DNA from 4 places in the Spirillospora sp. NPDC000708 genome. Region 1 is predicted to be linked to each of the others. Evidence: predicted binding sites of a transcription regulator. Region 1 holds the regulator's gene; each other region holds the start of a gene.

Evidence for each region. The regulator HrcA, encoded in region 1, represses chaperone genes, less so after heat shock. The targets are predictions, from matches to a motif close to TTGGCACTCTCNNNNNGAGAGTGCCAA.
Region 2: groL (chaperonin GroEL) is a predicted target of HrcA. The motif match lies at 1,119-1,145, and genes of this name have one in related genera.
Region 3: groES (co-chaperone GroES) is a predicted target of HrcA. The motif match lies at 1,295-1,321, and genes of this name have one in related genera.
Region 4: ABT299_RS30150 (FmdB family zinc ribbon protein) is a predicted target of HrcA. The motif match lies at 1,145-1,171, and genes of this name have one in related genera.

The regions. Positions count from the first base shown of each region.
Region 1 is NZ_JBEPCJ010000153.1:322-2,520, forward strand. Features, by position in the region: gene ABT299_RS50220 (DUF3097 domain-containing protein) at 1-644, opposite strand, end outside; gene hrcA (heat-inducible transcriptional repressor HrcA) at 832-1,842, shown strand; gene dnaJ (molecular chaperone DnaJ) at 1,843-2,199, shown strand, end outside.
Region 2 is NZ_JBEPCJ010000079.1:2,234-4,432, reverse strand. Features, by position in the region: gene ABT299_RS39140 (cold shock domain-containing protein) at 48-221, shown strand; gene ABT299_RS39135 (hypothetical protein) at 407-892, shown strand; gene groL (chaperonin GroEL) at 1,277-2,199, shown strand, end outside.
Region 3 is NZ_JBEPCJ010000028.1:95,393-97,591, reverse strand. Features, by position in the region: gene groL (chaperonin GroEL) at 1-779, opposite strand, end outside; gene groES (co-chaperone GroES) at 867-1,175, opposite strand; gene ABT299_RS21335 (class I SAM-dependent methyltransferase) at 1,440-2,199, shown strand, end outside.
Region 4 is NZ_JBEPCJ010000049.1:54,192-56,390, reverse strand. Features, by position in the region: gene ABT299_RS30155 (potassium/proton antiporter) at 1-1,023, shown strand, start outside; gene ABT299_RS30150 (FmdB family zinc ribbon protein) at 1,210-1,572, shown strand; gene ABT299_RS30145 (MMPL family transporter) at 1,807-2,199, shown strand, end outside.

The DNA.
Region 1 (2,199 bases):
CGGGGCCAGGCGGGGATGCCGACGGCGGCGGGCTTGACGGCCTCCCAGATGTCGATGAACGGGTGGCCGGTCACGAGGACGTGCGGGGACGACACCCGCGCGGCGATCCGGCTCTCCTTGGAACCCTCCACGAGGTGGTCGACCAGCACGCCGAGGCGGCGGCCCTCGTCCGGCGCGAACTCCTCGACGATCGCGGGCAGGTCGTCCACGCCCTCGAGGTACTCGACGACGACGCCCTCGACGCGCAGGTCGTGCCCCCAGATCTTCTCGACGAGCTCGGCGTCGTGGACGCCCTCCACGTAGATGCGGCTCTCCTTGGCGACGCGGGCGCGCAGCCCCTGGACCGCGATCGACCCGGACGCCGAGCGGGCCGGGGCGGCGGGCGCCGCGGCGGGCCGGACGAGGGTGACCGGCTTGCCGTCGATCAGGAAGCCGGCCTTGGTGAGGGGGAACACCCGGCGCTTGCCGAACCGGTCCTCCAGCGTGACGCCGAACTTGTCGCAGCCGACCACGGCGCCGCAGAAGCCGCTGTCGGGATCCTCGGCGACCAGGCCCGGCTCGACCGGCACCTCCGGGATCCGCCCCTTGCGGGGGCGGCGCCAGTCGCCGGCGAGCACGTCGTCTCCGTAGTTCTTGCTCCGCACGGTTCCGCACACTAACGGCCGGGATAAGATCACGCAGCCGCGCGCGGCCCGGTGGCGGGCCGCGGCCCCCGGAACGTCCCCTCCGGGCCGTACACTTGGCACTCGGAACTACGGAGTGCCAGCAAGGCCCCGTCGGCGGTATATCTGGACGTGAGGACCTGTGGAAGGTGCAGAAGGAGGTGACCGGGTGCTGGACGACCGGAAACTCGCGGTGCTGCGCGCCATAGTCGAGGACTATGTCTCCACGAACGAGCCGGTGGGCTCCAAGGCCCTGGTGGACCGGCACAACCTCGGCGTCTCTTCCGCGACGATTCGCAACGACATGGCGGTGCTGGAGGAGCAGGGGTACATCGCCCAGCCGCACACCAGCGCGGGGCGGGTCCCCACCGACAAGGGATACCGGCTGTTCGTCGACCGGCTGTCCACGATCAAGCCGCTGTCGGTCGCCGAGCGCCGCGCGATCGAGACGTTCCTGTCCGGCGCCTACGACCTCGACGACATCGTCGGCCGCACCGTCCGGCTGCTCGCGCAGCTGACCCGGCAGGTCGCGGTCGTGCAGTACCCGTCGCTGACCCGCTCGTCGGTGCGGCACGTGGAGCTGGTCCCGGTCGCCGAGGGCCGGCTGCTGCTGGTGCTGATCACCAACACCGGGCGGGTCGAGCAGCGCGTCATCGAGACGGGGAAGATCTCCGAGGAATCCGTGGGGCACCTGCGGGCGTTGCTCAATACGTGCCTGGACGGGCTGGGCTTCGGCGACGTGCCGTCCGCCGTGGCGGACCTGCCGGACAAGGTGGGCCCGGACGAGCGGCCGGTGGCGGCCGCGGTCCTGTCCGTCCTGCTGGAGACCCTCGTCGAGAACCACGAGGAGAAGATCGTCTTCGCCGGCGCGGCGAACCTGGCCGCCGTCGACTTCTCGCAGAGCCTGCGGGAGGTGCTGGTGGCGCTGGAGGAGCAGGTGGTCCTCATGCGGCTGCTCGGCGAGACCGGCGACTCCTCTACTCTTACGGTGCGGATCGGCACCGAGAACCCCGATGAGGGGCTCCGTTCGACCTCGGTCGTCGCAGCCGACTACGGCGTCGGCGACCTCACGCTGGCCCGGCTAGGTGTGCTCGGGCCGACACGCATGGATTACCCCGGCACGATGGGAGCGGTACGGGCAGTGGCACGCTACGTGGGACAGATCCTGGCGGGGTCGTAAGTGGCCAACGACTACTACGCGACCCTCGGCGTCCGCCGGGACGCCAGCGCCGACGAGGTCAAGAAGGCGTACCGGCGGCTCGCGCGCGAGCTGCACCCGGACGTCAACCCGGACCCGGAGACGCAGGAGAAGTTCAAGGAGATCACCCAGGCCTACGAGGTGCTCTCCGATCCGAAGAAGCGCGAGATGTACGACCTCGGTGCGGATCCGTTCGCGCCGGGCGGCGGCGCGGGCGCGGGCGCCGGGGGCTTCGGCGGCGCCGGGTTCCCGTTCAGCGACATCATGGACGCGTTCTTCGGCACCGCGACCTCCCGCGGTCCCCGTTCGCGCGCGCGCCGGGGCCGCAACGCGACGCTG
Region 2 (2,199 bases), on a different contig from region 1:
CCGTCCCCGAGCGCCGTCGCGGCCGCCGGGCGGGGTCGACTCCGATCATGCCGGGGTCGACCCCACCCGCGGCGCGGCGCCGCGGAGGCCGCGACGTCTTCGTCCACCATTCGGCGATCCGGATGGACGGCTACCGCACCCTCGAACAGGGCCGGCGCGTCGAGTTCGAGATCACCCAGAGCGACCGCGGCCCTCAAGCCGACGCCGTCCGCCCCCACTGACCCGCCCGGCCTGTTCGTGCCGGAGACATGGGGATACGATCAAGGTCGGCTTTCGGTACCCGGACCGCTGTCCCGCCCCAGTGATCCATGACGCAGGGGTGAGGCTCATGGAACGGTCGATGGCGTGGCAGGGCGGACCCGATGTTCCGTCCACGACCTGGCGCGGCGGGGCCAACGTCCCGTCCATGACGTTCGGGCGGTTGAACGCCACCTGGCCATTGGCCTCGCTGAGGCTGAGCCATTCCGGAATCGTCCTGACCGCCGTTCGCAAGCGGTTTCACCTGACCGCGGCCGACGTGGTGGCGGCCTTTCCCTGCTCGAGCTCGCCGCTCAGCAAAGGGATCGGCATCGAAACCCGCGACGGCCGGGTACTGGTCTTCTGGACCTCCGAGGCCTCCGCCGTCCTTCCCGCGCTGCAGGCCGCGGGCTTCCCGGTCTCGCCCGCACCGCGCAACGCCTTCCAGGAGATCCGCGCCGCTCGCCGGCGCGTCGCCCCGGCCGGCTCGGCGAGACGCCGGCTCGCCTTGCGCGGAGTCCTCCTCTCGGCCGGGCTCCTCTGCATCGTGCTCCTGAAGCCGATCCTGCTGCCGGACTACTCCTGGACCATGCTCGTCTTCGCCCTGCTGGCCTTCGCCGTCCTCAACGGTCTGCTCTACCTGCGACGGAAGTGACCCGCCCTCCCGCCCACAACATGACGGCCTTGCCCCCTCCACCCAAGGCCGAGCTTTTCGTGAACAGTGGGGCACGGACCGGCACAGCAGGGCGCAACATGACATGTCCGGCGAATCGCTGGAGTACCGCGGCGCAGGTCAGAGCCCTTCCGGGCGGCCCGGCGAAGACGAGTGCGGCGAGGCTGTGCGGCGCTTGCACTCGGCAGGGTAGAGTGCTAAAAAACGGTTGGCACTCTACTGTGGAGAGTGACAGCTTCACAGTCTGGGTCGGGGCGACGAGGCCCCAGTCCGGTGGCGGAATGGCAGCCGCCGGGCACGGGGCCGTCCGTCGCGGGCGTCGGCTCGATCCTTTAAGCCACCTTGTTCCGGGAGGACTAGGAGCCTATGGCTGCAAAGATGATCGCGTTCGACGAGGAGGCCCGGCGCGGCCTCGAGCGCGGCATGAACCAGCTCGCCGACGCCGTGAAGGTGACCCTCGGTCCCAAGGGCCGCAACGTCGTGCTGGAGAAGAAGTGGGGCGCCCCCACGATCACCAACGACGGTGTGTCGATCGCCAAGGAGATCGAGCTCGAGGACGCCTGGGAGAAGATCGGCGCCGAGCTCGTCAAGGAAGTGGCGAAGAAGACCGACGACGTAGCCGGTGACGGCACGACGACGGCGACCGTGCTGGCCCAGGCGCTGGTCCGCGAGGGCCTGCGCAACGTGGCCGCCGGCGCCAACCCGATGTCGCTGAAGCGCGGCATCGAGGCCGCGGTCGAGCGGGTCAGCGAGGAGCTGTCCAAGCTGGCCAAGGACGTGGAGACCAAGGAGCAGATCGCCTCCACGGCGTCCATCTCCGCGGGCGACCCGCAGATCGGCGAGATGATCGCCGAGGCGATGGACAAGGTCGGCAAGGAAGGCGTCATCACGGTCGAGGAGAGCCAGACCTTCGGTCTGGAGCTCGAGCTGACCGAGGGCATGCGCTTCGACAAGGGCTACATCTCGCACTACTTCGTGACCGACCCCGAGCGGATGGAGGCGGTCCTCGAGGACCCGTACATCCTGATCGTTCAGGGCAAGGCGTCGGCCAACAAGGACCTGCTGCCCGTCCTCGAGGGCGTCATGCAGTCCGGCAAGCCGCTGCTGATCATCGCGGAGGACGTCGAGGGCGAGGCCCTGGCGACCCTGGTCGTCAACAAGATCCGCGGCATCTTCAAGTCCGTGGCCGTGAAGGCCCCGGGCTTCGGCGACCGCCGCAAGGCCATGCTCGGCGACATCGCCACGCTGACCGGCGGCCAGGTCATCAGCGAGGACGTGGGTCTCAAGCT
Region 3 (2,199 bases), on a different contig from region 1:
AGCAGCGCCAGGGCCTCGCCCTCGACGTCCTCGGCCACGACCAGCAGCGGCTTCTTGGTCTGGGCGACCTTCTCCGCCAGCGGCAGGAACTCCTGCACGTTGGAGATCTTGCCGTCCACGATGAGCACGTAGGCGTCCTCCAGGACGGCCTCCATGCGCTCGGGGTCGGTGACCATGTGCGGCGACAGGTAGCCCTTGTCGAACTGGAGGCCCTCGGTGAACTCCAGCTCGAGGCCCATGGTGTGGGCCTCCTCGACGGTGATGACGCCGTCCTTGCCGACCTTGTCGAACGCCTCGGCGATCAGCTCGCCGATCTGCGCGTCCTGGGCGGAGATGGTGGCGACGTGCGCGATCTCGCCCTTCTCGTCGACCTCGCGGGCCGACTTCAGGAGCTGGTCGGACACGTGCTGGGCGGCCGCGTCGATACCGCGCTTGAGGCCGAGCGGCGAGGCGCCGGCGGCCACGTTGCGGATGCCCTCGCGGACGAGGGCCTGGGCGAGGACGGTCGCCGTGGTGGTGCCGTCGCCCGCGATGTCGTTGGTCTTGGTCGCCACTTCCTTGGCGAGCTGGGCCCCGAGGTTCTCGTAGGGGTCCTCCAGCTCCACCTCGCGGGCGATGGTGACGCCGTCGTTGGTGATGGTCGGCGCGCCGAACTTCTTGTCGATGACGACGTTGCGGCCGCGCGGGCCGATCGTCACCTTGACGGCGTCCGCGAGAGCGTTGACGCCGCGCTCAAGAGCCCGGCGAGCGTCCTCCTCGAACTCCAGGATCTTCGCCATGGGGTTAACTCCTATGTCACGCGATCCGCCCCGGCCGCCCCGCCGGTGGGCGGCGCGGGCCGGGGCGGGCGCATCACGTCTCGGTGATTACTTCTCGATGACCGCGAGCACGTCGCGGGCCGAGAGGACGAGGTAGTCCTCGCCGTTGTACTTGACCTCGGTGCCGCCGTACTTGCTGTAGAGCACGACCTCGCCGACCTTGACGTCGACCGGGACGCGCTCGCCCTTGTCGTCGACGCGGCCCGGGCCGACGGCCAGGACGGTGCCCTCCTGCGGCTTCTCCTTGGCGGTGTCCGGGATCACCAGGCCGGAGGCGGTGGTGGTCTCGGCCTCAAGCGGCTGGACGACGATGCGGTCCTCGAGCGGCTTGAGAACAACCTTGGTGGCGGTCGTCACGATCTGACCTCCCCTTCGATTGGTCCTCGGCGGCCATGGCAGGCCGCCGGCACATGTGACAGAGAGGCGACCCTGGACCGGCCTGTCGTCGCGGGTGCCAGACCGACCTTGTCGCTGTGTTGGCACTCTCGCAGTGAGAGTGCCAGTCAGTGAGACTATGCCGTGCCCGTTGGCCCGTCAACACGGACACGGAGGCACGGCCCGCGGCGTTCCGGCGCGTTCACCCGCGGATCACCCGGGCGCCGCGCTCGGTACGGTCCAGGCATGGACATCGCGTCGTTCCGGGAGCTGCTCACCCCCGTCGGCCAGGCACTTCTGGCAGAGGCGAGCGAAGCGGACATCTCGGAGGCCGGGTTGCTCGGCACGGCGTCGCGGCTGCGGGAGCGGCACGGGGCGGACCTCGTGGCGGCGGCGCTGACCCAGGTGCGGCTCCGGCGGCGCGCCGAGGCGAAGTTCGGTTCCGACGCGGGCCGCATGTACTTCACCCAGGCCGGCCTGGAGCAGTCCACGCGTGCGAGCGTGGCAGCGCATCGCGCGCGACGCTTCGCCTCTGGGCTGCCCGCAGGCCCGCGCGTACTGGAACTGGGATGCGGCATCGGTGCCGACCTTATGGCGCGTTCCCGAGTGGGTCTGACGGGCGACGGCGTTGAGCGCGACCCGCTGACGGCCGAGGTGGCCGGCGCCAACGTGACGGCGTTCGGCTTGGACGGCCTCGCGCGCCTGCGCGTAGGTGACGCCCTGGACGAGGACCCGGACGGGTACGCGGCCGTGTTCGCCGACCCCGGGCGCCGGACGGCACGGGGCCGCGTCTTCGACCCGCGCTCCTACGAGCCGCCGCTCGACGCCGTCCTCGGCCTCGCCGGACGGGCGCCGGCCGGGTGCGTCAAGGTCGCGCCCGGCATCCCGCACGAGGCCGTGCCGGACGGCGCGGAGGCGGAGTGGGTGTCGGTCGGCGGGGACGTGAAGGAGGCCGCCCTGTGGCTGGGCGGCCTCGCCGGGGACGTGCGACGCCGCGCCACGCTCC
Region 4 (2,199 bases), on a different contig from region 1:
GGCTTCAACGACGCACCCGTCGTGATCATCGTGGCCACCCTCAGCGTCAAGCACGGCGGCGTCCCCAACATCGCCGAGCTCGCGGGCGTGATGGTGTACGAGCTGATCGCCGGCGGCGTGCTCGGGTTCGCGATCGGCTGGCTCGGCGCACAGGCACTGCGCCGCGTCGCCCTCCCCGCGTCCGGCCTGTACCCCATCGCCGTGATGTCGCTGTCCATCGGCTCCTATGGCGCCGCCACGCTGCTGCACGCGAGCGGCTTCCTGGCCGTCTACGTCAGCGCGCTGGTGCTCGGCAACGCGCGCTTGCCGCACCGTCCGGCCACGAGGGGCTTCGCCGAAGGCATCGGCTGGCTCGCCCAGATCGGGCTGTTCGTGATGCTGGGCCTGCTGGCCTCGCCCGGCGCGCTCCCCGGCCAGATCGTCCCGGCGCTCGTCATCGGGTTCGTCCTGCTGCTCGTGGCGCGCCCTGTGTCGGTCGTCCTGTCCTCGATCGGGTTCAAGCTCTCGTGGGGCGAGAAGGTGTTCGCCTCATGGGCGGGGCTGCGCGGCGCCGTCCCGATCGTCCTGGCCACCATCCCCATGGTGAAGGACGTGCCGGACGCCGACCGGCTGTTCTCCATCGTCTTCAACATCGTCGTGGTGTTCACGCTCTTGCAGGGCCCTACGCTGCCCCTGGTCGCGCGCTGGTGCCGCCTCAAGAGCGACGAGCAGACGCGCGAACTGGACGTGGAGGCCGCGCCCCTGGAGGAACTCCATGCGGACCTGCTCGAAGTCCGCATCCCGCCCGACTCCCGGTTGAGCGGAGTGGAGATCTTCGAGCTGCGGCTGCCCGCCGGAGCGTCCATTACCCTCGTCGTGCGGGACGGGGAGAGCTTCGTACCGGAACCCACCACGCCCCTGCAGAGCGGCGACACGCTGCTGGTCGTGACCACCGAGGCCGTACGCGAGACCACGGAACGCAGGCTGCGCGCCATCAGCCGCCGCGGGAAGCTGGCCGGATGGTTCGGCGAGACCGGCGCATGAGCGTCCTGCGGCACGGGCACCGAGACCCGGCCGGGCCCTTGGGGTAGGGCCGGGCTCGGGGGCAAGCTCGGGGCGGCTGGGAACAGACCCGCGGCGAATCCTGTTCCACGGGTGGGTACCATTAGCAGTCATCTAGAGTGAGTGCCAGTCCGGGACGGCGCCGGACTGAGTCAGCGAGGAGGAACCGTGCCGACGTATCAGTACGTTTGCACCGAGTGCGGCGAGCCTCTGGAGGTCGTGCAGAAGTTCAGCGACGACGCGCTGACCGAATGCCCGGCGTGCAAGGGAAAGCTCCGCAAGGTCTTCTCCGCCGCGGGGATCATCTTCAAGGGGTCGGGCTTCTACCGCACCGACAGCCGCGGCTCAGGCAAGTCGTCCTCCACCGTGGGGAGCTCGTCCAACGGCTCGAACGGCTCGTCGTCGAGCGGTGACTCCGGCAAGTCCGACTCGGCGTCCTCGTCGAGTTCGTCGGGCTCGTCGAGCGACTCGTCGTCGTCCTCGTCTTCCGCCTCCTCGTCGAAGTCGTCTTCGTCCGAGAAGGTGGCCTGACCCAGGGGCCACGCCTCACCACCGCGCTTCCCGAAGGCCGGAGGAACCCGAACGGGTTCCTCCGGCCTTCTGCGTGCTCTGGGGGGCATCCCTGAGGCCACCCCTAGCAGGACCCTGAGGCCACCCCGAGATTTCGCGATATAACTTGCCTTCTCTCGCCTTCCGAGAGACTCTGGTCCTGAGCAAGTTTTCGCGTCATATCGCGAGATCCACGGACCTCTCAGGAGATCGACCATGCGCGCACAGAGCCAGGCTCCCCCCCGAACACCGGCCCGCAGGCTCGCCGGGCTGATCGCCGGACGCCGCGGCAAGTGGGCCGTCCTCGCCGTCTGGATCGTCCTGCTGGCCGCGCTCGGCCCGCTCGCCGGGCGCCTGGGCGACGTGGAGGACAACGACGCGGCGTCCTGGCTGCCCGCGAGCGCCGAGTCCACGCAGGTCGTCAAGCAGCAGGACATGTTCCAGAAGGACGAGACGATGCTCGCCGTCATCGTGTACGAGCGTCCTTCCGGCATCACCGCGGCCGACCGCGCCAAGGCCGCCGCCGACAGGCCCGCCTTCGAGCGCCTCCCGGGCGCCGAGAAGGCGCAGGGGCCGTTCCCCTCCAAGGACGGCAGGGCCCTGGAGACC